DNA from 2 places in the Bacillus kalamii genome. Region 1 is predicted to be linked to the other one. Evidence: riboswitches for the same ligand, from Rfam matches in the RefSeq annotation. Region 1 holds a riboswitch; the other holds the start of a gene.

Evidence for each region. Region 1 has a riboswitch for glycine ahead of ABC357_RS23015 (amino acid permease). Riboswitches for the same ligand answer to the same signal wherever they lie in the genome.
Region 2: another riboswitch for glycine. It lies ahead of gcvT (glycine cleavage system aminomethyltransferase GcvT); the one in region 1 lies ahead of ABC357_RS23015 (amino acid permease).

The regions. Positions count from the first base shown of each region.
Region 1 is NZ_JBDFMI010000006.1:1,044,275-1,060,749, reverse strand. It holds gene nagE (N-acetylglucosamine-specific PTS transporter subunit IIBC) at 1-499, opposite strand, end outside; gene ABC357_RS23035 (PRD domain-containing protein) at 624-1,439, opposite strand; gene ABC357_RS23030 (PTS sugar transporter subunit IIA) at 1,483-1,971, opposite strand; gene ABC357_RS23025 (glycosyltransferase family 2 protein) at 2,419-3,816, opposite strand; gene ABC357_RS23020 (hypothetical protein) at 4,188-4,343, shown strand; glycine riboswitch at 4,995-5,073, shown strand; gene ABC357_RS23015 (amino acid permease) at 5,315-6,670, shown strand; gene pdxR (MocR-like pyridoxine biosynthesis transcription factor PdxR) at 6,710-8,101, opposite strand; gene pdxS (pyridoxal 5'-phosphate synthase lyase subunit PdxS) at 8,224-9,111, shown strand; gene pdxT (pyridoxal 5'-phosphate synthase glutaminase subunit PdxT) at 9,113-9,697, shown strand; gene ABC357_RS22995 (glycerate kinase family protein) at 9,784-10,926, opposite strand; gene ABC357_RS22990 (EamA family transporter) at 11,190-12,098, shown strand; gene ABC357_RS22985 (GGDEF domain-containing protein) at 12,135-13,259, opposite strand; gene ABC357_RS22980 (polyprenyl synthetase family protein) at 13,481-15,841, opposite strand; gene ABC357_RS22975 (amino acid permease) at 16,192-16,475, opposite strand, start outside.
Region 2 is NZ_JBDFMI010000001.1:878,253-894,727, reverse strand. It holds gene ABC357_RS04505 (M24 family metallopeptidase) at 1-500, opposite strand, end outside; gene aroQ (type II 3-dehydroquinate dehydratase) at 504-947, opposite strand; gene ABC357_RS04495 (YqhR family membrane protein) at 1,110-1,649, opposite strand; gene ABC357_RS04490 (DUF1385 domain-containing protein) at 1,893-2,840, shown strand; gene ABC357_RS04485 (SA1362 family protein) at 2,985-3,347, shown strand; gene ABC357_RS04480 (patatin-like phospholipase family protein) at 3,389-4,270, opposite strand; gene tatC (twin-arginine translocase subunit TatC) at 4,505-5,251, shown strand; gene splB (spore photoproduct lyase) at 5,297-6,322, opposite strand; gene ABC357_RS04465 (lipoate--protein ligase family protein) at 6,424-7,260, opposite strand; gene ABC357_RS04460 (rhodanese-like domain-containing protein) at 7,598-7,909, shown strand; gene gcvPB (aminomethyl-transferring glycine dehydrogenase subunit GcvPB) at 7,971-9,434, opposite strand; gene gcvPA (aminomethyl-transferring glycine dehydrogenase subunit GcvPA) at 9,427-10,773, opposite strand; gene gcvT (glycine cleavage system aminomethyltransferase GcvT) at 10,792-11,892, opposite strand; glycine riboswitch at 11,984-12,069, opposite strand; glycine riboswitch at 12,070-12,160, opposite strand; gene ABC357_RS04440 (DEAD/DEAH box helicase) at 12,433-14,106, shown strand; gene ABC357_RS04435 (YqhG family protein) at 14,093-14,887, shown strand; gene opp4A (oligopeptide ABC transporter substrate-binding protein) at 14,960-16,475, opposite strand, start outside.

The sequences.
Region 1 (16,475 bases):
CTGTAATAACAAGCATAGAAACCGCTGTCATAATCGGCACTAATCGTTTGCCGCTAAAGAAGGCAAGCGCATCGGGCAATTTCACATGGCTGAAACGATTATACATAATGGAAGCAATGATACCTGATAGGATACCAATAAATTGATTCTCAATTTTTACGAATGCTGGGTTAACATCCTTCACATCGATACCTTGAAGCATAGCAACTGATTCTGGGCTAAGAATGGTAGTAACGATCAAGAAGGCGACCAAACCACTCAATGCTGCTGAACCGTCCCTCTCTTTCGCCATACCTAGTGCGACACCTAAAGCAAACAGCATACCCATATTATCGATAAGAGCAGAACCCGCCTTAATCAGGAAGGCAGCGATAGCGTTATCTCCGCCCCACCCAGTCGGATCAATCCAATAGCCAATCCCCATCAAGATGGCGGCAGCCGGCAAAACTGCAACCGGCAGCATCAAGGAACGGCCTATTCTTTGTAGATAACTCTTCATAATGTTATTTCCCCCTATTCATCTTTTTTCTCATTTCCGTTAAGTCAAAGACTTGAAAAGCTAACATCCTCATTTATAAGTGCAATCTCTTGTTGATACATTAAATAACAAATGATAAATACGATTACTTTCTCAATCTCTCAATATGAAGTGTGATATATCCCAGCTCCTGCTCAGGCAAATCAACCCCATGGACTTCAAACAATTCTTTTGCGACTACTTGCGCACATTCAAAAGCATGAGGAAATTTCTTCTTGATCATAGAAAACATTTCTTCATCCATCATGTGAAGCTCGTAATGATTCACCCGCGTTAATGCAAAACGCAGATGGGTCGTTAGCCGTTCGTAAGAAATGTCATCTTCTTCAACTGTAATGTTCAAATATTGTTTAATTGTTTGGATCATATCCCTTACGATGGTCGTCAGCCTGACGGTTTGACGTAAATCACCTCCTTGAAGTTTCATTGTGTGGATATGCAAGGCGATGAAAGCAGCCTCATCCACGGGCATCTGGATATCATATTTATCCTTCATATGGTGAAGCGCCCATAGTCCTATTTCATATTCCTTCCGATAGAGGATCTTGATTTCATGCAGCAGCTTATTCTTTAAGTGAATGCCCTGTTGCTCCCTTTCAATCGCAAAGGAAAGATGGTCGGTAAGTACTATATGGATATGTTCATTCAACTTTGTATCCATTGAAGCCTCTGCATAGGATATGATTTCTTCCGAAATGGTGAAATGTTCTTCAGGAATCCTATTTAGTAGCTGCTCTAACTTTTTGTTTTCTTTCATGACAAACAATTTTTCAATTTTAGCGGGATTTACAATATCATTTTTCTTCTTTTCAAAAGCAATTCCGGCTCCAACTACAATTTTCTCCTGCTGATTATCTATTACGATGACAGCGTTGTTGTTTAGAATTTTCTTGATTTTCATTGTAGTTCATCTCCTTCTATATACATTTCTCCAAGAATATATACTATTTGGCTACCGCTGTAATTAAAACTGTTTTGCCTGCAGTGCCTTCTATTTCTGCAGAAAAGTGAAATTCTTTATTGCCTTCTTGGCTATTTGTTATGACTAATGGAATAATAGTGCTCTTTGCATGGGCACGAATATAGTCCCAGTCAACCTTCATCAGCAAGTCTCCAACCTTAACCTTTTCGCCAGCCTGGACCGCAACTGAAAATCCTTCTCCTTTCAAGGAAACCGTTTCTAGTCCGACATGAATCAGCAGTTCCGTTCCGTCCTCCGTTTGAATGCCAATTGCATGTTTTGTTGGCGCTACTTGGACAACTGTTCCATCGGCAGGCGCATAAATATCCCCGCCGCTTGGCATGACAGCTATGCCTTCCCCCATCATTTTCCCGCTGAACACCGGATCATCGACATCCTCAATGGCAATAACCTTTCCATTTACGGGTGTATAAATATGCAACTTTTCCTTCTTAAACAGTTTGGACAGCATGACAACTTACTCCTTTATTCCTCATTTTATGCACCTATTCAAATGTTCAGAATGCACGCCTACTACGATATTTCACGCAAAAAAGGCATGGAGGTTCAATAGAAAGCCCCGGTAAAGGAACTCTCTACTTACCACCATGCCTGATCGTATCAGTAACATGTGATTCTTATTGACTATAGGATAATCCTACCACTAAAGTTTAAAAAAGGCAACTGAAAACGTTAACATTTTTTCTCTAAATGGTTAGAAAACATAAAACCAAGAAAATTCCTAATAAAAATCACATATTTTATTAGGGATTTTTCTAAATTTATTTATTCTCCTACATTATGTAACAAAAGAATAAAATCCACTACATTACTGTTTTATTAAATTACATACCTATAAAAAAACTTAACTTCCATAAAAGAAGTTAAGTTTTCAGCTTGGAATGTAGTAATCGAGGTACTAACTGGCTCGCTGTTTCTCCTTAATATCTGACAGAGAATCAGCATCGCTATTATTTTCAAAATAATCATTTCCTGACCTTTTCACTTTGTTCCAGCCATCTTTATTGAAGAAGTAAAGAATAGTTCCCATCATTACGAAAAGCATAAATACAAATCTAAAGAAAACTAATTCCCCTATGATTGTTTTAATTAATTCTTTCTTACTGCCTATGACCAAACCAAATTTTTTACTGATTTGGATGGTAATGAGCGTATATGTCAAATTTAACAGCAGAGAAAGAACAAAGTATATTCCTAAGATTTCGAATGTCTTATCAGAATAGCCAATTGTTAAAATATAAAATAAAAAGAGCAACGTAAAACTAGACGATAGAGTACCCACTAAAAAGGCATCGAAGATAAAGAATAAAGAAATAGACCTTTTGAAAAGTGATTTTATCATTGGTTTAAAATAAATTAGGAAACTATCAACAAAAGCCTTTTGCCATCTTACACGTTGATTGAATAAATCTTTCCAGCTTGACGGGCATTCTGTGTAGCATATTGCATCAGGAAGAAATGTCATTTTCTTTCCTTTATGGTTAAAGATATACTGTTGTAATTTCATCGTAATATCAATATCTTCACCAACTGTATCACGATAGCCGCCGACTTTTAACAAAACTTCCTTCCGGAAAACGCCAAAGGCTCCACTAATTACGCACATGGCATTTAATCGGGAAAGTGATGATTTTAAAATCATAAAACCTTTTAAATACTCAAGTATCTGAAAGCGAATAATATATCTTAGTTTCAAGTTAAGTACGCCGCTTTCAAGTTGTTCACCTTGAAGAATATTGACCAAACCACCTGCTGCAATCAAATTTTCATCTTGGAATTCTGAATTGATTACATGAAGAGCGTTTTTGTCCAAGATTGTATCTGCATCCAATGTAACTACTAGTTTATGGTGAGCAAAGTCAATTCCTGCATTCAATGCGTCTGCCTTTCCACCATTGACTTTATCAATTACAAACACATTATTATATAATGTTGATTGATACACCCCATTGATCACTTCATATTTCAAAACACCGCTTAATCTGCGGTAATAAGGCTTCAAGTGCAACTGCTTCATTAACTCCGATAATGTTGAGTCTTTAGAGCCGTCATTAATAAAAATAAATTCTGAATTGGCATAATGACCAGTCGAATGTTTAATTCCTTTTATGGTAGAAGCAAGAATATCAGACTCGTTATAACAAGGAATCAGAATAGAAATTCCTTGTTTATTTACGTTTTGATCTCTTTTCTTATGTTTATATTCTTTTACAATTCCTATTGCATTCACCATATGGAATATAGGAAATAAAGAACAAACTATGGCAAGCAGCATAGCAATGATTTCAAACGGCACCTATTCTCACATCTCTCTCATTTTTAATCTTTTATAAAAATCGAAAATAAATCGAATTCAATTATATTCATTCAGTCCAGAGTATTCAGATAGAAAGAGAGAGTTTTAGTATAGACCAATATTCTATATGCCCATAGTCCTAAACGAAACGGTAAGTCACTTTCTTCCTAATTCTCTTGGTGACATAATTACGCCAAAAAAATTGTATAAAATTTGCACATTTTTTTGTTATAATATATTTTCAGAAATTACTAGAAAATGTATAGAAATCAAAATCGTAAAACTAACGTATAATTCACGTACAAAAAAACTACCAAAAGATATACTATTATAATTTCACGTACAAGTCAAGTATACTAGGAGTGGCTTATTTGAAGAAAATCCCAACAACTAGAAAAGATATACGGGTACCTGATCCTTTAATTAAAAAAGTGGAACAATATCAATATGAAAATGATATATCCACCTGGACAGGCGCTCTATTGGAGCTTGTCAGAAAAGGGTTGGAAGCCGATGGAATCAAATGAAATGTATAGTCATTTAGTTCGGACTCAAACAGCTTACAGAATTTATAATATCCTTCTAAGCGCAAGAATGTTAATTTTCATACATTCTTGCGCTTTCTTTTTATGGTTTTTAATAATGACTTGTGGATATGCTTATAAGTATTACCTCATTCCAGCCATTACAAATGCACTGTCGGACTTCAATTCTTACTTATACAAATATATGGAAAAATAAACTATGGTTTAGACTATTTAAATAGACATTTCTATAAGTTGTATTTTTATTGCTCTCTTTCTCTTCAAAACAACAAGAAACACCTTGATAATAATGATCAATCCAGCTATATCGTTATACGGCTTCAATTATAAAACCAAACTGGTACAGCGGAGGAGGGCCTTCTTTATATTTCATTTTCAAAAGAATGCATATCAGGTTCGCCTATAATAATCGCATCTATCCTTCAACTCCAAGCCTAAATAAGAAAACCTCATTTTCGGAATATTATAGAAGGATTATTTGAACCTTGTTTACATTTTCTCTTTTCGATCTATTGACCTACAAAAAAAATAGTGCTATAATTTTTAATTATTCCAAGAAAATAATTTACAATCGTTTTTTATTTTTTAACCGAATACTAGCAAGCGATGAATGTTATGGATCACACTATAGCAGGAGCAGCTTCTGGAGAGACTGCATGTAATGCAGCGCCGAAGGATTCACAATCTCAGGCCAAAGGACAGAAGAGTAACGAATAATGATTTGTTATTCCTTAACCTGATGAGATTGGAGCTTCCAGTCTCTTTTTTTATTGCATAAAAGAATGGGGGAATATCAATGGTACAACAAAAATCATCCATACAAATGAGAACCGGCCGCTTTCACTACAAAACGTAGACTGCAAGCTTAATAGATGGCCATTAGTTAAAAAGAACCACTAAAAATAGAAAGAATTTTCATAATAATTACATTACTATCAATGGGGGCGCACACCTTGGCTAAAAAAGAATTAAAAAGAGATTTAAAAGACCGCCACGTACAGTTGATTGCCATCGGGGGAACGATAGGTACAGGCTTATTCCTCGGATCCGGAAAATCCATTCAATTGGCAGGCCCATCTATCATTTTTTCTTACTTGATTATAGGTATTGCTTTGTTTTTTGTAATGAGGGCATTGGGAGAATTGCTGCTATCCAATGCAGGCTACACGTCATTTACTCAGTTTGCAGCCGAGTATATCGGGCCTTGGGCTGGTTTCATCACTGGCTGGACCTACTGGTTCTGCTGGATCATGACCGCCATGGCCGATATTATCGCTGTCGGGGTATATATGCAGTATTGGTTCGATATTCCTCAGTGGGTTCCCGCTCTGACCTGCCTTGTCATCTTATTGGGGCTGAATCTATTAACGGTAAAACTGTTTGGCGAATTGGAATTTTGGTTTGCCATCATTAAGGTCATCACAATTATTGCCTTGATTGTTGTCGGGGTCGTCTTATTGATTGTCGGATTCAAAACAAATACCGGCACCGTTTCCGTCACCAACCTATGGAAGCATGGAGGCATGTTCCCTAACGGCATATCCGGATTCCTGCTGTCACTCCAGATGGTTGTCTTCGCGTTCGTCGGAGTTGAATTAGTCGGTGTATCTGCAGCGGAAACAGCGGATCCGAAAAAGAACATTCCATCGGCCATCAATAAAATCCCAGTCCGGATTTTACTTTTCTATGTCGGTGCTTTGTTAGTCATTCTATGCATCAATCCTTGGGACCAGCTTAATGCAACCAGCAGCCCATTTGTTGAAGTCTTCACATTGATCGGCATTCCGATTGCTGCTGGAATCATCAATTTTGTTGTTCTGACATCTGCTGCTTCTGCATGCAACAGCGGGATGTTCTCTACAAGCCGGATTCTTTATACACTCGGAAACAACGGAGAAGCGCCTGCCAAACTCGCCAAATTGAACAAGCACCACGTACCGGGCAATGCCTTATTCACATCTACCATTGTTTTGTCTGTAGGGGCATTATTGAGTAAAGTCATACCGGAGCAGGCGTTTACAATCGTTACGACAATCAGCGCTATTTGCTTTATATGGGTATGGAGCATTATTTTGATTTCCCATCTCATCTATTCTAAAAAACGGCCTGATTTACGTGCAAAATCTATTTTTAAAGCACCGTTGACACCTTTCGTCAATTACGTGGTCCTAGCCTTGTTCGCTTTCATCTTAATCGTGATGCTGTTCGCAGAAGCTACTCGTGTTTCGTTATTAATGACGCCGATTTGGTTCCTCCTTTTATTCTTGTTTTACCGTTATCAAAAGAAACGAGCGAACCGATTGGGGTAACCCAAAAATCCCGCTGTCCATTGAAACAGCGGGATTTTTCTATTTCCAGCAAGCGAGTAAAGAAGTTAACGCATCCTCCAATTTCTCAGCCGGTATTCCGGCAAAACCAAGAACAAATGTAGGCAGCATAGCTTGCTTTTTCACAAGCATGTAGGAAGAAAGCGGGTACACTTTAATATGCGCTCTTGCAGCTTTTTCCAATAGCTCTTCCTCTCCCTGGCCATTATCGATGACCAATACAACATGAAGGCCGGAGTTACCTCCGATTACCGTAATAAAGTCCACTTCTTTCCTGATTATTCGAAGCACCATATCAAGTTTCTGCCGATACACCTTCCTCATCCGGTTCAAATGCTTTTCAAACATGCCTTCCCGTATGAATTTGGCCAATATATGCTGGTCAATCCGGGAAACGGTGCAGTGGTAAAAAGATATTTCCCTGCTGTAACGAGAAGATAGCGAAGGCGGCAGTACCATATAGCTGATGCGGATGGAAGGCATTAGCGACTTGGAAAAGGAGCCAGCATAGATCACCTTGCCCCCCTGGTCCATACTTTGCAGAGAGGGGATCGATTTTCCGCTGTAACGGAATTCACTGTCGTAATCATCCTCGATAATAAAACGATTTCTTTCCGCAGCTGCCCAATTCAGCAGCTTCATCCTTCGATTGACCGGCAGGATCGTCCCATATGGAAAGTGGTGTGATGGCGTCACATAGGCTACATTGATACCGGACTGTTCCAAATCATCAACAATCAAACCTTCTTCATCAACAGCAAGCGGATGAACTTCCTTCGGGTAGGTTTTCAACAGACGGTCGATCAGATGATAGCCGGGATCTTCCACACCGTAAACCGTATCATGATCAAGTAAAATCAACAGCTGCTGCAAAAGGATTTCCATTCCGGCTCCAACAATGATCTGCTCAGGCGTGCAAACAACTCCCCGGGAATGATAAAGATATGTTGCAATTTCCTTACGCAATTCGTACTCTCCCTGCGCTTCTCCCAGAAGCAATAGCTCCCGATTCTCTTCAGAAATCACCTGCTTGGCCATTTTTCTCCAGGACGCAACCGGAAAATGTGCAGTATCCACTTGCCCGGGATGGAAATGATAATGGATCGGCTCTTTTTTTGACAGATGCTCCACTGGCATTTCCGCTTTCGGCACATATTCCAAGTCCTCATGCGCCAGTACAAAGTACCCTTTTCTCGGGACCACTTCCGCATATCCCTCATCCACTAATTGATTATAAGCAGTATCCACTGTATTTTGGCTGATCTGCAGAAAATCGGCCAACTTCCGTTTCGATGGCAATTTAGTTTGATATGGAAGATGCCCGTTTAAAATTTCTTTCTTGATAAATTCATAGAGTTGTTCATACAGTGACACACCACTGGAACGTTCCAAATTACAGGAAATCATATCCACAATCGATCCACTTCCTTTTCTCTGACCCCATTAAAATTTCAAAAACTGACTCTTTTAATACAGTCTGACACTTTTTATACTTAGAAACAAGAAATTTATACAATGGAAAAGGATGGATATGAATGGATAAAACAATAGCAAGCGAAAGAGTAAAACGTGGTATGGCACATATGCAAAAAGGCGGAGTCATTATGGATGTCATTAATGCGGAACAAGCAAAAATCGCTGAAGCTGCGGGTGCAGTTGCAGTAATGGCACTTGAACGGGTGCCATCCGATATCCGTGCAGCCGGCGGAGTAGCAAGGATGGCAGACCCCCGGATCGTAGAGGAAGTGCTTCAGGCAGTATCTATCCCTGTCATGGCAAAAGCCCGGATCGGACATATCGTTGAAGCGCGTATACTGGAAGCTATGGGTGTCGATTATATCGATGAAAGCGAAGTGCTGACTCCAGCAGATGAAGAGTACCATCTGTTAAAAAGCGAATTCAACGTGCCTTTTGTCTGCGGATGCCGTGATCTTGGAGAAGCAGCACGCCGTATCGGCGAAGGCGCGTCCATGCTGCGCACAAAAGGAGAGCCAGGAACAGGCAATATCGTTGAAGCCGTGCGCCATATGCGGAAGGTGAACGCACAAGTACGTAAGGTCAGCCATATGAATGATGATGAATTAATGACCGAGGCCAAAGTGCTTGGCGCTCCTTTTGAAGTACTGAAATCCATTAAAGAAGCAGGCAAGCTCCCGGTCGTTAACTTTGCAGCCGGCGGGATCGCCACTCCTGCTGACGCCGCATTAATGATGGAATTGGGCGCTGACGGCGTGTTCGTCGGATCAGGCATTTTCAAATCAGAAAATCCGGAAAAATTCGCATCCGCCATTGTCCAGGCCACTACATATTTCACAGACTATGACCTGATCGGCAAACTATCAAAAGAATTGGGTGCGGCAATGAAAGGAATGGATATATCACGCCTAAAGCCTGAAGAGAGAATGCAGGAGCGTGGCTGGTAAAATGTTAAAAATCGGCGTACTCGGACTGCAGGGTGCAGTCCAGGAACATATAAACCAGGTTGAATCTTGTGGGCATCAGGGTATCATCATTAAAACTCCCGGACAACTGGAGAAGCTCGATGGATTGATCCTGCCAGGCGGCGAAAGTACCACAATGAGGCGCTTTATTGACCAGTATGGATTTATGGAACCCATTCTCTCCTTTGCCAAAGAAAAGCCTGTATTCGGTACGTGCGCCGGCATGGTACTGTTGGCAAACAAATTGAGCGGCAATGAAGCCCCCCATTTACAGCTTATCGATATGACCGTAAGAAGAAACGCTTTCGGCAGGCAGGTCGACAGCTTTGAAGCAAGCCTGGAAGTTAAAGGAATGGATTCCCCCTTCCCCGCAGTTTTCATCCGTGCCCCTTACGTAGAGCGTGCAGGAGACGAGGTGGACATACTGTCTGTTTGGGAGGGCAATATTGTTGCCGCCAAACAAGGACATATACTGGCTACTTCCTTCCATCCGGAACTGACAGGAGATTTGCGGTTCATGGAATTGTTTATAGATATAGTCGTTGAAAATAAGAAGGCTGCTGTATAAGATTAACCCCATCCGTCATGAACGGGTGGGGTTGATCATTCATTTTAGAAGCCAAACATCCTAGCGGACCATGCTCCATTTTTGTATTATGCCATTCTTTTTGATGCCACAAACGTTCGGATAACCTGTTCTGCCGTAAACTCAAGCAATTCTGCAGCACAGAAAATCGCCGCCTCCAAATCCATCGCCGAGTTGATAATGCTATGGACACTCGTGATGCCATAGCCGTATAATTCATCTATTCCATTTCCGATGGAACCTGTGAGCGCAAAAACCGGAACACCATACTTAGCTGCCGCTTGCGCTATGCCTGCAGGCGCTTTGCCGTAAGCGGTCTGAAAATCGATGCGCCCTTCGCCAGTAAACACACAATCAGCTTTCCGCAGATATTCATCCAGCTTAGCGTATTCCATCACAATATCGATTCCCCTTCTCGATTCTGATGGAAAAAATGCTTGGAAGGCGCCGCCGATTCCGCCTGCCGCCCCTGCTCCCTCCTTATCATGTAGCCTGATTCCTGTATGTTTCTCTATGGCATCCGCCCAATGGGCCATGTTTTGATCAAGCTCTTGAACCATTTCCGGAGTAGCCCCTTTTTGCGGCCCGAACACGCGTGAAGCGCCTTTTGGCCCAACGAGTGGGTTATCGACATCAGAAGCGATTAAGAACGAGCAATGCTGAATGCGTTGGTCGAATTCCTGCTCGTCGATCTTGGCAATTCGGGCCAAATGCTCTCCGCCTTTTCCGATAGAACCCCCCCTAGAATCCAGCAGTTTCATCCCTAATGCCTGCAGCATGCCGGCTCCCCCATCATTTGTTGCACTACCGCCGATCGCCAAAATGAAATGGCGGTATCCGGCATCCAGTGCCGATTTAATCAACTGCCCAGTTCCATATGTCGTAGTGACCATCGGATTACGGTCTTTATCCTTGATTAAACATAATCCGGATGCATTCGCCATTTCAATAACGCATGTTTTCTGATCGCCAAGGACGCCATATGCCGCCTCCACTGGTTCCATCAAAGGACCCTTTACAGTCACTTGTTCCTTATGGCCATTTGTGGCAATTACTAAGCTGTCCAATGTCCCCTCCCCGCCGTCAGCAACAGGAACCAAAACAATCTTCGCTCCTGTGAGCGCTTTTCTGACCCCGCGTTCTATTGCCTGAGCTGCCTCAACAGAAGATAAGCTGCCTTTAAAAGAATCTGGCGCAATCAAAATATCCATGGCCTTCCCTCCATTACCGTTTATACACCTTATTTTAACCCATTGATCATCTTATAAAGGGAAACTAAATGTTCCGCCTTAAGCATGGTCCTCACAATACACTACCCCAAAATACTTCGGCGGATCCGCAACGCTCCAACTAAATGAAATATTTGAAATATATTATTTTAATAGTATAATTGAACTGTTTTGAAAATATAATATACTATTCTATTCTATTTCAATATGAATGCCAATAGAGGTTACTATGGGGAGAAATCAACATGTGGTTCTTTTTTTCACTATTAACCGCCTTTTCCTGGGGCGCTGCTGACCTGTTCTATAAAAAAGGGACTGACAGCAATGATCAATATAGCCATATAAAGATTGTCATTATGGTTGGGCTCGTTATGGGAATCCATGCGACCGCGTATATGCTCATAAAGGGCCTGTCTTTCAATCCAATGGATATGGTCAACTATTTGCCTGTATCGGCGCTTTATATTCTCTCGATGGCGATCGGCTATATCGGCCTTAGATACATCGAGTTATCCATCGCTTCACCTGTCCAGAATTCATCAGGAGCTGTCACCGCTATTCTATTATTCATCTTTTTCACCCATGAAATAGGCGCAGTAGAAATTGCTGGATTAATTATGATTACATTCGGCATCATTGCTATTGCCATACTTGAGAAGAAAGCTGAAAATGCAGCGTTGAAGGCAAGTTCGGAAAAGATTGATAAAAAATATCAAATTGGCTTCTTGGCCATCACCTTTCCACTGCTGTATTGCCTGCTTGACGGACTGGGTACATTTGCTGACGGCATCTACCTCGATGAAATGAAGTTGATCAGTGAAAATGCAGCGCTCTTAGCCTATGAATATACATTCTTCATTTGTGCTGTCTTCTGTTTCATTTTCCTGAAATTCATCAAGAAGCAATCATTCAATGTCTTCAAAGAGAGAGATAAGGGTTTTGCAGCTATTCTTGAAACGACCGGGCAATTCTTTTATGTCTTTGCCATGTCCTCCAACGCCATCATAGCGGCACCGCTTATTGCATCCTACAGCATTTTTTCAGTCCTGCTCTCAAGGATTTTCCTGAAAGAAAAACTGAATTGGAAGCAATATGCCTTCATTATCGTCGTCATCGCCGGCATTGCCTTGCTCGGACTGGCGGATGAGCTATAGAAAATGAACGGCAGGCTTCATGGATGAGCCTGCCGTTCATTTTCTATGCTTTTCACTTTTATCCCTATACATTGCTTGATCTGCTATGCTAATTAATTTATCAACACAAGCAGCATCGCTCGGATAGTTGGCCGAACCGCAGCTTACACCCAAAAAATTAATTTCTTTTAAAAAGGGATCTCCTTTAAGCCTCTTCATTTCCCCTTGGATCCTCTGCACATGCTCAGGGCCTCCTGAGCATAAGCAAATGAATTCATCGCCGGAAATACGGAATAAAACCCCTTCCATTCCCTTCAATCGCGATTTGCACACTTTTGAAAATTTCTTAAGATATTCATCTCCAACCACATGCCCGAATCGGTCGTTTACGCTCTTAAAATAATCCAGATCAAAAAAAATTAAATCAAAGGGAATTCCATTCTGAATTCTTTTTTCACATTCATATAACAAACTGTTCCGGTTAGGCAGGCCAGTCAGAGAATCCCTATATACCGTTTTTTTCAACATTTCGATATGCATGGTTGTATTTACTACACTGTATAGAAGGCTATAGGTGGATATGACATTTACTGCGAGAAGCAGCATACACAGTAATCCAACCGATTTACTTCCGGTAACCAATGTATAATTAACCAGCACCAATGTGATAAACCAGACGACGCTTACCCATTGAAGCCACTTGCTCGTGCCGGCATTACCGGTAACATTCTCAAGCACAAGCATAAATTTATAGCGAATGAATTTCATGAATAGGGGCCCGGTCAGTACATATAAGCCTGTTTGGGCACCCATAGTAGACAACGCGAACTCATGCGGAAATAATAACAAGGATGTATGCAAAGAAATCATGAAGATTAGCATCGTATAAATCCATGCTGAGCATACAATCATTAACAATTTCGCATTGGGCAGTTTATACAAATACCTTAGTGGAAACAGATATAAAAAACCAACCAGTACAAACAAGCCATTTCCATTTCCATAATGGGGATTCGCGTATTTCAGGAACGGCATAAAGAACCCGACAATTAAAATAGTAAATACCGCCAGGACTAGTATGATTTTTCTATTCGAATAGCGGCTTTTGGAACAGAGATGCAATGTTAATAGATTCACAGATACCATTTCCAATACAATGATGACATGATAGAGAATATTCATATCCACTCTCCAAATTTCCTCCCTTTTCCATAAAAGCAAGATCAATCAACACGCCTGATTGTATACCATTTCACAAAATAAGCCGTATCAATAAATAGTTCTTTAGGCATAATTCGATAGTACCATAATAATCGCTCCCTCTAATAGATTTCAACCCATATCCACTTACTCAAACAGTTCTTTCACAAAAAAAGAGCCGAAGCAACATGGCGCTGGCTCTATCAATATTTCCGGTTCACTATATAGTCCATTAAATGTTTTAAAAATGAAGTATTGCGCGGGACTTGTTCCAAAGACTCCATCGCAAGGCAGTATTGTTTCCACATTTCTTTCCGGGCAGCTTCCCTTCCGAGTACGGAAACAAAGGTGGATTTATGGTTTTCGGCATCCTGGCCGACAGGTTTGCCAAGTATATCCCCGTTTCCTTCCACATCAAGCAAGTCATCCTTTATTTGAAACGCAATGCCGGCATGCTGCGCAAATTGTTTCAGCGCCTCCAATTCACTATCCTCTGCCCCGGCGAGAATAGCCGGCATAAGAAGAGCCGCTTCGAAAGCGATGCCTGTTTTATAAAAACACATAGCGTTTAATTGCCCGAGTGACAGCCTTTTCCCTTTTGCTTCCAGATCCATAGCCTGCCCCTGGCACATCTCCATCGCTTTCTGTGAAGAATACCGAATTAAGCGGAGCACCGCTTTCGGATCAAACTGATGGATGGATGCCTGCTCTTCTACAGCCTTCTGCGTCAAAAAAAGGCCAGTTATTTCCGCAATCGCTGTATTATATACTTCGTGAAGCGTCGGATTTCCTCTTCGGGTCGGCGCATTATCCTGCGATGGCAGATCATCGAAAATGAGCGATGCCGTATGCATATATTCCAATGATTTCAAGAGTGGAATAAGTTCCGTCTTTTCAATCCCATATCCTTCTATACCCATCACCCAGGCAATAATGGGCCTAAGACGTTTCCCTCCACCCTTCAAGCTGTAATTGGCTGCTTCAATAATCGGCTCGTCCAATGTTGAAATGGATTCCTCTTCGTTCATTAATAGAAACTGATCGATTTCTTTACGTACTATTTCGATGGTGTGCTGAAATGCTTCTCGTTCCTCCCGTTCTTTTCTCAATTGCAGGAGCATATGGTCACGAAGCAGTTTATCATAGAAATCGACATCCTCCGCATTCTGAACAAGTTCCTGTATCATACGGTTAAACGCTGGATCTCCCTTAGCGAAAGTATCCATCACTTCATTGTATTTATCGGTTCCGATCCGCTCCTTGAACCGTTTCAAACCATTAATGGCGCGGTCCAGGATGACCTCGCAAACCAGCGGATCAGCATGATAAACGAAATGGATCAAATGGGATATGACCGTCCAATACAATTCGTATGGGTTCAACAGATCCGGGCGTTGACCGCCATATTTCAAATAATACGTGTAAGGTGTCACCGCACCTTCCTCCATATCATTGAACATATCGGCAAAATCATCAGCCAATTGATTATAAATGCCATAATAAAATGTACGGCTGTCAAAGCCCTCATCCTCATCTGCCCCGATAACCGACCGGACGATCAATCGGGAGGAAGAAGATTTTAAGATGACCGGAATATACAGATCTTCATTGCTATACCGAGCACACGCAAGATTCTTTGACCGATCCACTTCCTGTGCTTGAAAAAAGACATATGATTGCTCCAAGAAATGCTGCCTTCGTTCAGGGTGCTGCTGTTGCTTAATATAGTCAAACGCCTCCTGAAGCTCCGAATGGACGTACCGCATCAGCTCACTATTTTTACCATCCCAGCCTTTCCACACCGGCACTGATCCGGTCGTAATGGAAGTACGGATCATACGGGAATACTGTTTTTCCTCATCAGCAGACAGAATTTTCGCATCGAGCAGATCATCAATAAATGGATATGTCAGCCCGTAGGAATAACCCAGCCTGATCGCTTCATCGAGCTTGGCACTCCGTACTTCAGGATCTGTTCCATCCTCCATCTCTTCCATCACATGCATCAGCACACCGCCGATTAGTTTAATCAGTTTCCGCTGGGCTTGATCGGCATCCATTCCTTCCGGTATATGAAATAAAACATCCTTGAGCTTGTCCATCACCCATATCAATGAGTTTTCAATGCCTTCCTTCTGCGCCCACCTATACAATTCAGCCAGGCTGTATATCTCTTTTTGGTTTTCAGCAGATTCAATCAATTGCTTCTTCAAACCGCCAACTACACGTCGAATCCGTTTTTTTGTATCAGGCTCATCCAATGCTTTCCCAAGATCCCGCATAAAAATATACGAAATGCTGCGCTCCAAGTAATGATCCAGCTTTCCAGTGTAATGCATCCATTTGATATATTGATGGTAATCGTTTTGTTTCTTCTTTCGCCTATCCCGTAAAAAAAAGGAGAATAAGGTCCAGCGCCGGACATGATTGCTCTTCCACGACTGGATATCCTTTTTTAATAATGGGATATAGGACTTTTCCGCAGCCTGTCCATAAAGTGCCTCAAAATAGCCGGCTGCTTTTCGCTCCGCAAGTCGATAACTTTCATCGGCATTAGTATTCATACGGCCTCATCCTCATACTATCTTCATTTATTGCAGGGCATTTTTCAGAAAGCTTCCTTGCCCCATACTTGTAAACAATCATTATTTTAACGAAACTGAGTGCTCGCTTTTCTCTGCTTCACCAGATTTTTAGAGAAGCATCTAATCAGCAACTTCATCTTATCATTCAATTTAAACATATCATCTCTCACACGGAAATGATAAGTTAATATTTTGCATTGGCCCCATGCATTAATATATGGCAGGAAACTTGCATTATTCACTGATAAATGGACTGGCGGCAAAATAAAACCCTGAAGCCTTAAGATTGTTCACTGCTTCAGGGTTATCATATGTTGTTTTGAAACACTTTATGAAGCAGAAGCCTCTGCTTCTTCTTCATTCTCTAGCGGAATTCGATTATTCATTTTTAATAGAAAGAAGCTTGCTATTACAATAGCCAGAAAGACAACGCCGACCAGCAAAGAAACCCGTGTGCTCGGATTGAACCACATGCCGGCCAGTACCATGATCAAAAAGGCTATAGTCACATAGTTGCTGTATGGGGCAAAAGGCATTTTGAACGGATGTTTTTCCATTTCTGCCGCTCTCATTTTTCTGAACTTCAATTCACTGATCAATAAGACAAACCATG
Region 2 (16,475 bases), on a different contig from region 1:
AATTCATTGGAAACGGTCAGCTCAGTCATACCAGGACGAATAAATCCTATAATATGTTCAAATGCTGCATCTGCAATCTTTGCAGCTTCCTTTAATATCTTAATCTCTGAGTTGGTCTTAATCAAGCGTAATTTCTCGATTAAATCAGAAACGGGGACCAGTTCCCCTTTAATCAGCTGTTTATATGTAACAAATGAAGCGTATGTAAACACATCCTGCTCAAACCCTAGTTTTTTGATCCCCATGGATTCTGCTTGAAATGCAACTTCTTCGGGCAAAGATTTCGTATGCTTAATGATCTCATAGCCCTGGCATTGCTTAGCTGCCTGCTCCGTATAGCGGAAATCTGTAATGAAATATGCCTTATCCATTGAAATAAGAGCTACACCGGATGTGCCGGTAAAACCTGTCATATATCGAAGGTTATATGGGTTGGTCACCAAAATACCATCGATTCCCGCTTGATCGAATTTTTCACGTAAACGTTGAATTTTATCCATTATTTATTCTCCCCTCAACATATAATCTAATGCCTGTAATGCTAATAGGTAACCATTGCTGCCAAAGCCGACGATCTGGCCAGCTGAAACACCCGCAAGGACGGATGTATGCCGGAATTCTTCTCTGGCATGGATATTGGAAATATGGATTTCCACCACCGGCAATGAAATGCCCGCTATACTGTCACGGATGGCATAGCTGTAATGAGTGAAAGCGCCCGGATTAAGGATCACTCCGGCCAAGCCGTCATCTTCCGCCTTATGCAAAGCATCCACCAGGTCACCTTCATGATTGGATTGCAGGGCGGTAAGCCCATATCCTAATTGGTTGGCGCGCACCCTCACTTTTTCTTCGATATCAGCCAATGTCTCATGACCGTATACATCCGGTTCCCGCTTGCCAAGCCTGTTCAAATTCGGCCCATTCAGAAGCAAAATAGATTCCATATTATACCTCGATTCCACCCGAATGGATTTTATCCCATTCTTGCTATACATCAGTAAGAACATTCTAACATAATTCAAAAGAATCGAACATGTTTAACGAAGAGATGGGCGAATAGAACAAACACAATCATATGTTAAGGAAGATTACAGGGAAGAATTCGATTAAGATTGCACTTGCGGCGATGCCTCCTCCATTTCCTGCTTCATTTTTCGTTCGGATTCATCATAGGCGATGCTTACGCCTATAAAGGTTCCGTATACGATATACAGGCATGCAGTGGTTATCGCAGTATTTATATCCGTTTCCTTTATCCCTTTCATATCGGGAAAAAGAGAAACCAATCCGAAGTGGACAATTGCCCACAAAGCAGCGCCAAAAAGAATGGAAACATACAGCTTCTCTTTCTTTCTCAATACATAATAGTAAATAAAAGCGACCAGTATGGAAATCAATCCATATAGCAGCACCGTCACTACAAAGCCAAGCAACCCATTCGTCCAATTATCCGGAGCCCAGCTGCTGAAAATGACATTGGGTTTAATCTCCATAAAGTGAAAATAATACGCTAGATAGGCCACCGCACTAAAAAGGAAACCGCCAAAAAAACCTACCATGGCAACATTGGCTTTTTGGGAAATCGGCCTTTCCTGCTTATTTTGATCAAGTTCATGCTTATTTCCATCGTTATTTTGCTCACTCATTGAGTCATGCACCTCCATTCCTAGTATGTCCGGAATAAAGGGAATATTTTCTTTCAAGTCATTTTTTAATAAAAAAAGTGGAAAGAATGCATCTTTAACTAGTCCATCCTCTCTTTTTTAAGTAAAATAAAAGAACGTCCCTTTTAAATATGCCAATACTTTTGAAATGAGCAAGTCAAAAGAGTATAGTTAGGGCAAACAGCAATTCCAAATTTTATCAAGCATAGGTTGGTGTATAAAAATATGTCTCAAAACAAGCCCATTTACGGAGGGCAGGCCGTTATCGAAGGCGTTATGTTCGGCGGCAAAAAGAATACCGTCACAGCTGTCCGTAGAAAAGATGGATCCATTGAATATTACCATTTGCCCCGTACCCCCAAACCTGCATTGAATGCCATAAAAAAAATCCCTTTCCTGAGAGGGATTGCTGCCATTATTGATTCGAGCGCCACGGGTTCCAAGCATCTGAATTTCTCCTCTGAACGCTATGATGTAGATCCTTCAGAAGACCAGGAATATGTCGAAGAAAAACCGGCAAGCAAATTTGGAATGGTATTAAGCGTCGCCGTTATCGGAGTGCTTTCCTTTCTGTTCGGCAAGTTTGTTTTTACTTTGGTGCCTGTTTTCCTTGCAGAGGCAACAAGGCCCATCATCCACTCGGATATCGGCCAGGTTTTGATTGAAGGAGTCTTCAAACTGTTCCTGTTGCTAATCTATATTTCTTTTGTATCGATGACTCCGTTGATCAAACGAGTCTTCCAGTACCATGGCGCAGAGCATAAGGTAATCAACTGCTACGAAAGCAATAAAGAACTTACTGTCGAGAATGTTCAGGCCCAATCCCGATTGCATTACCGGTGCGGAAGCAGTTTTATTTTATTCACCGTTTTCGTTGGCGTATTCGTTTATATGCTTGTTCCGACAGACCCTCTTTGGCTTCGTGTAGTAGACCGTGTGGCCCTTATTCCAGTTGTCCTCGGCATTGCATTTGAAGTATTGCAGCTTACAAATAAAATGCGAGATATTCCAGTGCTCCGTTTTCTTGGTTACCCAGGACTTTGGCTTCAACTGGCAACGACAAAAGAACCCAGTGACGACCAGGTTGAAGTAGCCATCGCTTCCTTCAAGCAATTATTGGTATTGGAACAAGAAGATGAGAAAATGGGTTTAAAAAAGGAAAGTATAGTGTAAAACAAAATAGAGAGATTATTTAGGTATGCTTCTCCGGAAGGAAAGGCATAATGTTCGGTAGCATGCCTTTCCCCTTCCTAATAGATTAATCGTTTTTCTAAAAACCCAATATGCTTTAATGAGGCTTGTAAGGAGGTCATTCTTATGAAACGTCCAGCTACTTATATAGTATCGGGGATTATTCTTCTTGCTGTATTTGGATTGGTGACCAAGTTTATGGCAAACCCAACCGGGATGCTCACTGGCATTCTCATCTTTGCCATAGTCGCAGCCATCGTTTTCTTTGCCTATAAAAAGTTCTCTGCTTCTTCCACTTCTGCCCAAAGCAGCTATAACAGAGCAGTCAAGCAATCAAAAAAACATTTACAGCAAAAAGGGAAGGCAGCCCCACAAAAAACAAATGTGGTCAATTATTCTGCCGCCCATCATAAAAAGAAGGCAAGAAAAAAATCAGAAGCTCATCTGACTGTAATTGAAGGCAAGAAAGGCAAAAAGAATCGGGCATGAAACGCTCGATTTTTTTATGTCCTAATTGTCAAATTCAACACTTAGTAAGACCATGCTGCCAAGAAAGAATTTGCAGACACTCTCCCTAAATCAATTAATTTAATCCTGTCATCCAAAGATAAATTGAATTCGGTGCTTGGAATATGGTCGGAAGGGATGAAGATGATATTTTTTTCATGTCTACGGGAGATGTACCTATTATCGTGCGCGTCCTTCATCGATTCAAATAAGCTTCTGAACATCCCGATTGCATCGCGGATATCCCTTGGAGGCATTTCTTCCTTATTGCCATTCAATCTTATTCCGATTACTGGCCTCGTTTTCTTTCCTTCCTCATGATCGAACAGCCACATAGGAAAATTGCTGAGCACCCCTCCATCGACCATATATATCCTCTTTTTGCGCGTCCCTATATTTATAGGTTCAAAAAAATAAGGAATGCTGCAGCTCATCCTTACCGCTTTTGCAACAGGAAAAAGCAACCCATGTATCCCATAGTTATCCAGTTCATCTGGAAGAACGACTATCTTTCCGTTTGTAATATCAGATGCGATAATCCGCAAGGAACCTTTGGGCAGATCGGCGAATGTCAAAATCCCCTTTGCAGCAAGCAGCTTTGCGATCCACGCTTCAAGCGCATCCCCTTTATACAGCCCCAGCCGCCAATAGAGAAGAAGCCATTTCACAAATGGAAGGCCTGTTCCCTTCCGCTCATCCAACAAACTCTTTCCATCAAGCGGCAAAAATAAATCCTCCATTTCTTTTCCTGTATATCCTGCTGCAATAAGAGCTGCAATGATGGAACCGGCACTCGTCCCAGCCGTATTTTTCATGGTAAAACCCTGTTTCTCCAAAACCTGATAAGCGCCGATCAATGCATATCCTTTCATTCCTCCACCTGAAAATACACCATCGATAAGCATGTTTCACCTCCTTTTCTTTCAAGAAAGCAAACCGCAGCAGCTCAGGGGCATGCCATCTATATAAAACACTCCCCTTTACATCTGTAATCAACGGCAACGCTAATTAGTACCCAAAGAATGAAAATGGTCCTGTGGCAATTCCGGGTCAAGTACCGGCAATACCTTGCCATAATTGCCCAATTACACTATGATGAATGAAGACTATTTCCACTTTACAGAAAGGCGGGGGTGACATTGAATAATGAAGAATATTCAATCACAGAACATCTTGACGAACTGCGGAAAAGGATTATACTAGTCGCCATCTCTTTTATCGCATTACTGATTATCGGTTTTGTATTTGTAAAACAAATGTATCTTTTTTTTACATCGGCACTTGATTATAAATTAATGATATTGGGACCGAGCGACATTATGTGGATTTACTTTCATATCGCCGGCATATTTGCCATTGCCTGTACAATTCCGATTGCTGCCCACCAATTGTGGCTGTATGTAAAGCCGGCACTCGAAGAGCATGAACGGAAACTGGCGCTTATGTATATACCTGGTCTATTCCTGCTGTTCGTCGGCGGATTAGTATTCGGCTATCTTTTTATTTTCCCGAATCTGCTTCATTTTCTGACCGATCTTGGTAAAGGGATGATGGTTACCCAGTTTACCGCAGACCGTTACTTCACTTTTCTCATTAAAACTACGCTTCCCTTTGCATTTGCCTTTGAGCTGCCCCCGGTCATGATGTTCCTGACATCTATTGGCATCATAAATCCATACAAGGTAGCTAAATTGAGAAAGTATGCCTATTTCATCCTCGTAATTATTGCCTGTATGATCTCGCCTCCTGAGTTCATCTCGCATATATCCGTCAGCATTCCTCTAATCGCTATTTTTGAAATTAGCGTTGCTCTTTCAAAAATAGTGTATAAAAAGAAACAACACAGACTTCAGTTCGTTGACATGGACAAGCAAGTTCCTCTTTAAATCCCACAAAAACAAAGAAGGATGGACTTAAACAGTCCATCCTTCTTACGTGAAATACAATATATTCGCTTGCGGGAAAAAATGGGCAATATAGCTTGACAGCGTTTCTTCCAACTCTTTCGCTTCATCGGTCGGATATACATACTTCCCGATCCCATATTTACCCCATTTATATTTACGTTTGCTTTCATCAAGGTCAAGCTTTGTTTTAGGATATCGCTTCTCAATGACCTTTTTCGCCGGCTTGGTGAACCTGTGCTGGATCATTTCAAAGGATAAATCCGGCAAGTCCACGCCAGCTAAAGCGGAAGAAAGACGTTCAAACAGTTCAAAATATCCTTCCTTCCAATCAGTATGCATATAGATCGGAGCCACGATAAATCCAAGCGGATAACCCGCATTTGCGACTTTTTTGGCCGCTTCCAAACGCTCGTCGAAAGAAGATGTACCCGGCTCAAAATGTTTAATCACATAACGTGAATTCACAGAAAAACGAAACTGTGTATGGCCATTATGCTTTGCATCAAGCAAATGGTCGACATGGTGGAACTTAGTCACAAAACGAAGCATGCCATATTCGGTGCCCCCCATAAATTCAATCGCCCTTTTTAATGAATGGGTTAAATGGTCGATTCCGACAATATCGGACGTACAGGCTGCCTCAAAACGGGTGATTTCCGGTTTTCTTTCTTCGATGTACTTTTCAGCCTGGGCAAATATTTCTTCAAGGTTCACGTATGTCCTGATATATGGTTTGCTGCCAAGCGTTGTTTGTAAATAACAATAATGGCAATGGCCCATACAACCCGTTGCAAGCGGAATCGCATATTCCGCTGAAGGCTTTGAAGTATCGAATTTCAACGTCCGCCTGACCCCGACAACCATCGTCGATTTCGCCACGCGGTATTTCTGGAGTTCATTTTCGCCAGGCAAATCACGGATTTGATTGTGCGAAGTGGTTTCTCTTATTTCGATGCCCAGTTGTTCAAATTTTTCCTTCAACTCACGGCCGAGCGGGTATTCCAGCGCCTGCGGTTCAATATAGACTAATTGCGGCATAAACGGTTTCATCTTTTCACCAAATTTCTATATGGTTCTTTCAATAGCTTCCGCAATAAAACTGAAAGGTTGCATACGAATATTTGGCAGTATAAAACGAAAGAGCAACTAGTTTATCTCATGAAATTCCATGCTTCGCTTTCATATTTTTCCTTGCTTAATGCCTGAATGGCCTGCTCCTGTTCATCAGTGAGCACCAACGCTTCAAGGTCGACATCCAGCCCTTCTGCAAATCCCTCTCTAAACGCCTGTTTCGCTTCCTCTAATGTGACCTTGCGTTCGGATAAATCATTGATAGCCACGGCTTTACTGCTGAAGCTTTTCATCATCCGTTCTTTGATCCGGTCATTTTTGAATAAGAATAAATCAAAAAGTTTGTCTATTTCAAGATCAAGCAAAATAGAACCGTGCTGCAGAATCACCCCTTTTTGCCTTGTTTGTGCGCTTCCAGCCACTTTGCGGCCTTCTACCACCAGCTCATACCAGCTTGGCGCATCAAAACAAATCGATGAACGGGGATCTTTTAAACGCTGATGCTCTTCTTCTGTCTTCGGCACTGCAAAATAGGCATCAAAATCAAGATTCAAAAACCCTTTAAGGATGCCTTCCGAAATGACCCGATAAGCATCGGTCACATTTTTCGGCATTTTAGGGTGTTCCTCTGTCACAATGACACTATATGTAAGTTCATGCTCATGTAAAACAGCCCTGCCTCCGGTAGCTCTGCGGACAAAACCGAGGCCTTGGTCTTTCACTTTCTGCAAATCGATTTCCTTTTCAGCTTTTTGGAAATATCCGATGGATAAAGTTGCAGGATTCCAGCCGTAAAAACGAATGACTGGAGGTATTTTCCCTTCGCTATGCCATTGCAATAGCATTTCATCCATTGCCATATTGTAGCCCGGCGAACAATTGCCAGAGTCGATAAATAACCACTTTTCTTTTGTCATCAGTTCAATATCCTACCTTCTGCATTTTCTCTCCATATACACTGGCACACGTTTTTCTACGATAACACTGTGCCTATTCCATAATGGAACATTCCTGTTAAGAAAATCAACCTATTTATTTTGAGATTAATCTTAATTAGAATAACAAAAAAGGGTCTTGCTGGAAAAAGAAACGCTTTTCCTTCTCAATCTCTGTAAATTCCTTTGATATTATAATGAGACACTATTATAATAAAACTATCTGTACTGTTTTAGTTTGAGAGGAGTTTTCACATTGTTGTATTTTTTAATCGTTGTCATTGTTGCGATCCTAGCATACTCGGCATATAACTGGTTTATGCAGCGCCGAGTCGTTAAAACATTGACTCAGGAACAATTTATCGAGGGTTACCGTAAAGCGCAATTAATTGATGTACGCGAACCAAATGAATTTGATGCGGGCCATATTTTAGGTGCACGAAATATCCCGATGTCCCAGATGAAAACTCGCCTGAAAGAGATACGCCCGGACAAGCCAGTTTATCTGTATTGCCAAAGCGGACTCCGCAGCGGACGCGCAGCGCAAATGCTGTACAAAAAAGGCTATCGCGACCTGTACCATCTTCAAAAAGGATTTAAGCACTGGTCAGGTAAAATCAAACGTAAATAATCATCTTCATCCAAACAAAAGAGGCGTTCCAATAGGAACTGCCTCTTTCTTTATACGTCCATTACGATTCTTTCATGTAACGCAGCACCGGTTTTCGGGCTGCAAGTGTTTCATCCAGACGCTTAATGACCGTTGTATGCGGAGCTTCCTGCACCAATTCAGGCGTTTCTTCGACTTCCTTCGCAATCTGGATCATTGTCTCAATAAAGCCATCCAAAGTCTCCTTGCTTTCTGTTTCAGTCGGCTCTATCATCATGCACTCTTCCACGTTAAGCGGAAAATAAGTGGTAGGCGGATGATAGCCAAAATCAAGCAGACGTTTAGCAATATCGAGTGTACGGACACCCAGCTTTTTCTGTCTCCGTCCACTTAGCACGAATTCATGCTTACAATGGCGATCATAAGGCAGATCATAATACGGAGCCAGCTTTCTCATCATATAATTGGCATTTAGAACTGCGTTTTCTGTAACAGCCTTCAAGCCATCTGGCCCCATTGAACGGATATACGTATAGGAGCGGACGTTGATGCCGAAATTTCCGAAGAAAGGCTTTACACGCCCGATGGATTGAGGGCGGTCAACATCAAGTCCATATACCTCTTCCTTTTTCACAACAAGCGGCGCAGGAAGGAATGGGATTAAGTCTTTTTTGACTCCTACTGGACCAGATCCCGGTCCGCCGCCTCCGTGCGGGCCAGTGAACGTTTTATGGAGATTCAAATGGACAACGTCAAAGCCCATATCCCCTGGGCGCGCTTTGGAAAGCACCGCGTTCAAATTGGCTCCATCATAATATAATTTGCCGCCAGCTTCATGGACAATTTCCGCCATTTCAAGAATTTGCTCTTCAAAAAGGCCGAGTGTATTGGGGTTGGTCAGCATTAAGGCTGCCGTGTCAGTACCGACCACTCTCTTTAAATCCTCAAGATCGACCAAACCATTCTCATTGGATTTCACTGTGATCGTTTCCAATCCTGCAACAGTAGCTGAAGCAGGATTCGTTCCATGGGCCGAATCAGGGACAATTACTTTCGTACGCGCAGTATCCCCATTTTGTTCGTGAAAGGCTCTGATCATCATTAGCCCCGTCCACTCTCCATGCGCACCGGCAGCAGGCTGAAGTGTCACTTCATCCATTCCGGTAATTTCCTTCAGCGATTCTTGCAGATCGTACATCAACTCTAGTGCTCCTTGGACAGTGGAAGGGTCCTGTAAAGGATGGATATGGGCAAATCCATTGTACCGGGCAACATTTTCATTGATTTTCGGGTTGTATTTCATCGTACAGGACCCAAGCGGATAAAAGCCTGAATCCACACCGTGATTACGTTTGGATAAAGCCGTGTAATGGCGCATAATATCCAGCTCGGATACTTCCGGCAAATCCGCAGGCTGTTTTCGGATATACGCATCCGGGATAAGCTCTTCCATGCCAACTGCCTCAATCTCCAACTCAGGCAAACTATAACCGATCCGTCCGCTTGTGCTCTGTTCAAATATCAATGGCTGATTTTTCTTATTCATGGCGATCCCCCAATTCTTTCACCAACAAATCAATTTCTTCTTTCGTACGCAGCTCTGTCACTGCCACAAGCATATGATCCTTCAATTCAGGGTAATCCTGGCCTAAGTGGTAGCCGGCGATCATCCCTTTATCCAAAAGGCGGGCGCTGCACTCATTATAGGAATAAGGCAATTTCACCACAAACTCATTGAAGGATGGTCCATCAAAAACGATTTCGACCCCATTCTCCTGCAGTCTCTTCTTGGCATAATGCGCTTTTCGGATATTTTGCAAAGACATTTCCTGGACTCCGACCTTGCCAAGAGCTGTCATAGCCACAGATGCTGCAAGAGCATTCAATGCTTGATTGGAACAGATGTTGGATGTCGCTTTATCACGGCGTATATGCTGCTCACGTGCCTGCAGTGTCAACACAAATCCGCGCTGCCCATCTTCATCTACCGTTTGGCCGACAAGCCTTCCGGGCACTTTGCGCATCAATTTATTGTTAACGGCAAAATAACCGCAATGGGGGCCGCCGAATGCAGCAGGAATGCCAAATGGCTGGGCATCCCCAATGACGATATCGGCCCCGAATTCTCCCGGAGGCGTTAATGCCCCAAGCGCCAACGGATTGCTGCAAACTATGAAGTGCCCTTTATGTCCATGAATGATGCCTTCCATCTTATCCAACTCTTCAATTCGTCCAAAGAAATTCGGATATTGGACAATCACGCCTGCCACATCGCCATCCATTTGCTGTTCCAGGGCGCTTAGATCCGTTAGTCCATCACTGTAAGGAATATCGATAACTTCAATATATTGCCCCTTAGCATATGTATCCAGAACAGCACGGAATTGCGGATGGACAGCACGGGATACAAGCACCTTCTTGCGTCGGGTGCTGCCGCAGCTTAGCATGGCCGCTTCAGCTAAGGCTGTTCCGCCATCATACATGGATGAATTGGCAACATCCATTCCGGTAAGCTCGCAGATCATTGTCTGGAATTCAAAGATTGCCTGCAATTCTCCCTGTGATATTTCCGGCTGGTAAGGGGTATATGCTGTGTAAAACTCAGAACGCGATAGAACATGGTCCACAATGATAGGCGCGTAGTGGTCGTAGACTCCTGCACCTAAAAAGGATGTATAGCTTTTTGCATCTTTGTTTCTTGCAGCCAGAGCGCTTAATTCCTTTGTCAGTGCAGATTCAGACTTAGCGGCTTTTATCTGCAGCTCTCCTTTAAAACGGACACTTTCCGGAATATCTTCAAATAACTCATCGATATGGGAAACACCTATTGCATCCAGCATTTCCTTTTGGTCGTTTTCAGTCATCGGCAAATAACGATGTTTAATCATAGCATGATCCCCCTATTAGTTCTTCGGTCTTTTATAAAATGGCGTGCCTACCACTTGCGCTTCCACACGCTTCGAGCGGATTTCAACATCGACGGTTGAACCCAGCTCGGCGTATGCCGCATCGATCAATGCATAACCGACTGCTTTATTCAAGCTCGGCGACTGTGTGCCTGTCGTCACTTCTCCGATTTCTTTTTCGCCTGAATAGACTTTATAGCCGTGTCTCGGAATACCTCGTCCAACCATTTCCAGACCCACCAGCTTTCTTGGAGCCCCGTTTGCTTTTTGTTCTTTCAGTACAGCCTTGCCGATAAAATCTTCTTCCACATTCGTTTTTACCGCGAACCCGATGCCTGCTTCTATTGGAGAGATGGTTGCAGACAGCTCTTGTCCATATAGGGCAAGACCCGCTTCAAAGCGAAGTGTATCCCTTGCTCCCAGCCCAATAGGGGATACATCTTCCAATTCGAGAATAGCCCTCCATACTTTTGATGCTTCCTCACTTTTGCAATATATCTCAAATCCATCTTCCCCTGTATATCCGGTTCTGGAAACCAGGGCATTCACTCCGGCAACAGAAACATTCTCGACAAAACCGAAGAATGGCAATTGTTTTAAATCTATATTTTCAGTCAACTGACTCAAAGCTTGTTCAGCCAATGGACCTTGCAATGCCAATTGAGCAATTTGATCCGATTTATTTTCCAAAGTAACATCTGCATCGCCTTTATGTTTTTTCAGCCACTCAAAGTCTTTTTGAATATTAGCGGCATTTACGACCAGCAAATAGCGGTCCTCGCTTCTTTTATAGATGATAATATCATCCACAGTTCCGCCATTTTCATAGCAAAGCGCGGAGTATTGAGCCTTTCCGTCTTTCAATTTGGACACATCATTGGTTGCCATGCTTTGGAGATAGGAGAGGCTGTCCTTCCCCTCAACTGTGATCTCCCCCATATGCGAAACATCAAACAAACCAGCTTTGGTGCGGACGGCCATATGCTCTTCCTTAATGCCGGAAAATTGGACCGGCAGATCCCAACCGCCAAAGTCAATTGTCTTAGCGCCAAACTGGCTGTACTCATCAAATAAAGGCGTTTTCTTTAATCGAGTCATGTTTTACCCCCTGAATGATTTTTGTCGACATAACCGCTATTCAAACCCATAAGCAGGCAAAAAAGGACAAAGATGCCCGTTCGCATTGGGTCATCTCTGTCCTTTGTACCTGAGAGTTTACCTTCATATTCAAGGCTGTCCCCGTTGGTGGTTCAAATAGAACGCTCTCCAGAGGTGCGTCCAGCAAGAGTTCTTTTGCCTGAGAGATTCACATAGCTACGTTTGCTCCTTCGGCGCTGTTTTATACAGTCTCTCCCCTTGCCTTCAATCGCTTATATAATACTTAAGAATGGCCATACTAAAAGCAAGCAGAATACATAATGCTTGTTTTCCCCACAAATAATTAAGAAGAAACATAGTATTCCCGATGTAAAAAAATCGGTGCTTTTTATACTTAACTTCATCCTACCATTAACTATAATTTGGATGCAATTCTTTCTTGTCGCATTTTTTAAAAAACTTACATTTAATCAAAAATACCTAAATAACGTTCGTTTTTAGAGGTTATTTTCTTATATTCCCTAAGAGGAGAGACATTTTATGAATATAAAAGTGAATTATGATGAGACTTGGGAGAATCAATTTACCCAACGTCTAGAGGAGGACGGCCCCTGGACCAGCTGGGAATTTTATTGTTTGGCTTTGCAAGTCGAAAAAAGCCTTCAAATACCAGAATTTGAAGGTTTGCAGGCTCCCAGCCACCTCCATCAACTAAAGCCGCTCCCGCATCAGCTTGAAGTGGCTAAACAGGTCGTTGAAAACATGAATGGAAAAGCCATACTTGCTGATGAGGTCGGGCTGGGAAAGACGATAGAAGCAGGATTGATTTTAAAAGAATATATGATTAGAGGCCTCGTAAAAAAAGTGCTCATTCTTGTCCCTGCCTCACTCGTTTCGCAATGGGCATATGAGCTGAACAGTAAATTCTTTATTCCGGCAACCGTCCAGCGGAAAAGCTATGTATGGGATTCCTGTGACGTCGTCGTCTCGAGCATCGACACAGCCAAACGAATGCCGCATAGAGACATCATTTACAGCCAGCAGTATGATATGGTGATTGTCGATGAAGCACATAAGCTTAAAAATAATAAAACCAAAAACTATGAATTCGTCCAGAATCTGAAGAAAAAATTCTGCTTGCTCCTTACTGCGACTCCCATCCAAAACAAAGTGGATGAAATCTTTCACTTAGTATCCTTATTGAAGCCGGGGCATCTTGGCAATTCATCGCTATTTTCTAAACAATATAAAGGAAAAGGCCGGGAAATTTACGATGATACCCACCTGAAGGAATTGGTCAATGCCGTTATGCTTAGAAACAGGCGCCATGAGACAGGCATTGAGTGGACGAAGAGAATTGTTGAAACAGTCCTGATTCAAATGACTCCAGCAGAGAGGGCTTTATATGAAGCAGTTTCACACTTCCGCATCAACGAACAAGCCAACAGCGGATTTTCTACATTAACGATGCAAAGAGAGGCATGCAGTTCCAGGGAAGCTGTATTCTTCACACTGCAGAATATGATGAAACGGCAAGAGCAGCCAAGTACAGAAATGCAGCAAAGAGCCCAGATCATCACCGATAAAATCAATGCCATCAGCTCTAATTCAAAAGCGCAGAAAGCATTGGAAATTATCCAGTCAAACAATGATAAAGTCATCATTTTCACAGAATATCGCGCCACACAGCTTTATCTGCAATGGTACTTAAAGCAGCACGGCATTACGTCTGTCCCATTCAGAGGGGGCTTCAAACGCGGAAAAAAGGATTGGATGAAGGAACTGTTCCAAAACCATGCCCAGGTGCTCATCGCAACCGAAGCCGGCGGTGAAGGAATCAACCTGCAATTCTGTAACATTATTATCAATTTTGACCTTCCATGGAATCCGATGCGGCTTGAGCAACGAATCGGGCGAGTACACAGGCTAGGGCAGGAAAAGGATGTACTGATTTATAATTTTGCAACTGAAGGGACAGTGGAAGACCATATTCTGACACTACTCTACGAAAAAATCCAATTGTTCGAAAAAGTGGTCGGCCAACTGGATGATATTCTGACCAAGCTAGATATCAGCAATATTGAAGATTATTTGGAGGATGTAGTCAGCGGATCACGAAGTGAAGGAGAAATGAAAATCAAAATGGAGAACTTAAGCAGTATGATCGCTTTGGCCCAGGAATTAAAGGAGCGTGAGCACCGTGCAGCAAAATGAAATCCATCAATTTTTGCTCCATTACTTCAATATAAATGGAGCCACTCTATTGAACAACCACCCTACCTATATAACCGTTCAATTGACCATCGAATTGGACAAAATGCTCATGAACAGGCCTTTTTATTGGCACTATCTCGAAAAGACAGGAGGCATACCAAACCCGGCAGCATTGACACTCATTACCGACCCTGCCAATGCACCAGAAGAGGTAAAAGGGGAAATCATTCATTTCGGATCTCCCCGGCTTCATCAAATTTTCCAATCGACGAACAGCCTGGCCAAATATATCCGCCTTTATGAGCATGTACACCAACATGTACAGCAGCAAACACCTCTTCATCCATGGCTGGTCTGCAATATAAAGGCGTCCTTCGTGTCCGACCGGAAAAAAGATGTATTGTTTTCGATCGGTCTTCATTTATTGACCGGAAAAATGGTCAATGATTTTCATGATAAATTGGATTCTATCAGACTGACACCAAAAATCCCCGACTTTTCATTTACCCTGTCTCCTATCATCATGCCGAAAAGCGGGATGGGGAGAATCGACCGCTATGTAAGAATGCAACTAGCGGAGGAGGACCATGAATGGGCGGAAAGGGCGATCCATAAATGGGAAGCGGACCAGCGGTTACTGGATCATTTTTACGAGGACCGTGAAGAACTTGATGACAGCTACGAGCTTGAAAAGGAAGCGCTGAGACAGCAATACGAGCCGCATATCGATATTTCGGTCATTAATGGAGGGATGTTTTATTTGAGTGAGGGGGCGGTTTAGGATGCTAGCAGATAAATATAATATACATAAAAGGACCCGACAGTGTATGGCTGCCGGGTCTTTACATTCACATTATTTAACTGGTTTATCTTTAGTAACTTCCCATGATTCTGATCCATCCATATTGTCATATGCAATATTTAAATTTTTCATACGCTTGTTAGCTGCTGATAATTGATATTGGAAATCCATTGGGATAACTGGCGCTTTATCAAACATATATTCTTCCCAATTCTTAAACGCATCAGAACGGTATTTCGCATCCATAGCTTCTGGAGAATCAATAGCTGACAATAATTTAGTCATTTCTGGATCCACATAGCGCATCATATTAAATTGAGCATCTTCTGAATATGTTCCGGCAGGTGAAGGGTTCGTACCTGTTCCCCAAGCTGCCATATACATATCGATATCTTTATCATTCGCCTGTACTTTGTCGTAGAAGCTGTTTGATTCAATCAAGCGACCTGTAGATAATGTAACCTTTAATCCTACATCTTTAAAGTTTTGAATGTAGAATTGAGTGGTAGCTTCAGCAACCTCACTATTGTCGCGTGCCGCCAATTTGATTTCTAACGGTTTTCCATTAGGATCTTCTCTGAAGCCATCATTATTTGTATCTTTATAGCCAGCTTCATCTAGCAATTTTTTCGCCTTTTCTGGATTATACGTAAATCCTTTCATATCTTTTTGGTAATAACTACCAAAAACTGGTGGCATAATAGCATTTGCACGGAAGCGCAATCCATTATAATACTGTTTTGTTACTTCTTCAATATTCATAGCGTAGCCTAGAGCTTTGCGCAAATTGATATTATTCATTTTTGCATTTTGATCCATTACATTTTTTCCTTTGGCTGCATCCCATTTTCCAAGATTAAAGCCTAGGTAACTATAATACAAATCTGTCCGGGCGAGGATGTCTATGTTCTTTAAATCTTTCAAAGATCCATACACATTATTCGGCACTTGATTAATAAAATCAACATCTCCTGATTTCAATGCTGCAACAACTGAAGATGTCGGAACAATTTTCACAACGATTTTATCTAGTTTTGGCTTACCTTTCCAATAGTTTTCATTCGCTACAAATTGGACAGATTCACCAGGAACAATTTTATCATACTTAAATGGCCCTAAAGTGACAGGCGTTTTACGGATTTTTTCTGATTTCAATAAGTCTTTAACAGGAACATCTTTCAAATCATGTTTAGGGGCTGCATAACCCCAAATCCCATCCCCACCTGTGTAGATAGCAGGAGATACCTTTTTGAAAGAGATTTCTAGTGTATTATCGTCGATTTTTTTCAACCCTGAGATAGTACTAGCCTTGCCATCATGATACTCTTCAGCACCTACAATATTCTTCAAGTCCTGGTCATAACGAACACCAGTATAGTCTTTATCCGCTATTATTTCATAAGGATAGATTACATCGTCAATTGTCAACGGCTGCCCATCCGACCATTTAACGCCTTCGCGGATTTTGATGGTGGCCTTATTTTTTTCAGGTTCAACCTTCATAGACGCTATACCTGTATCTGTAAATTTAAAATCTTTGTCGGTATCAAACAATGTATTCGTTGCA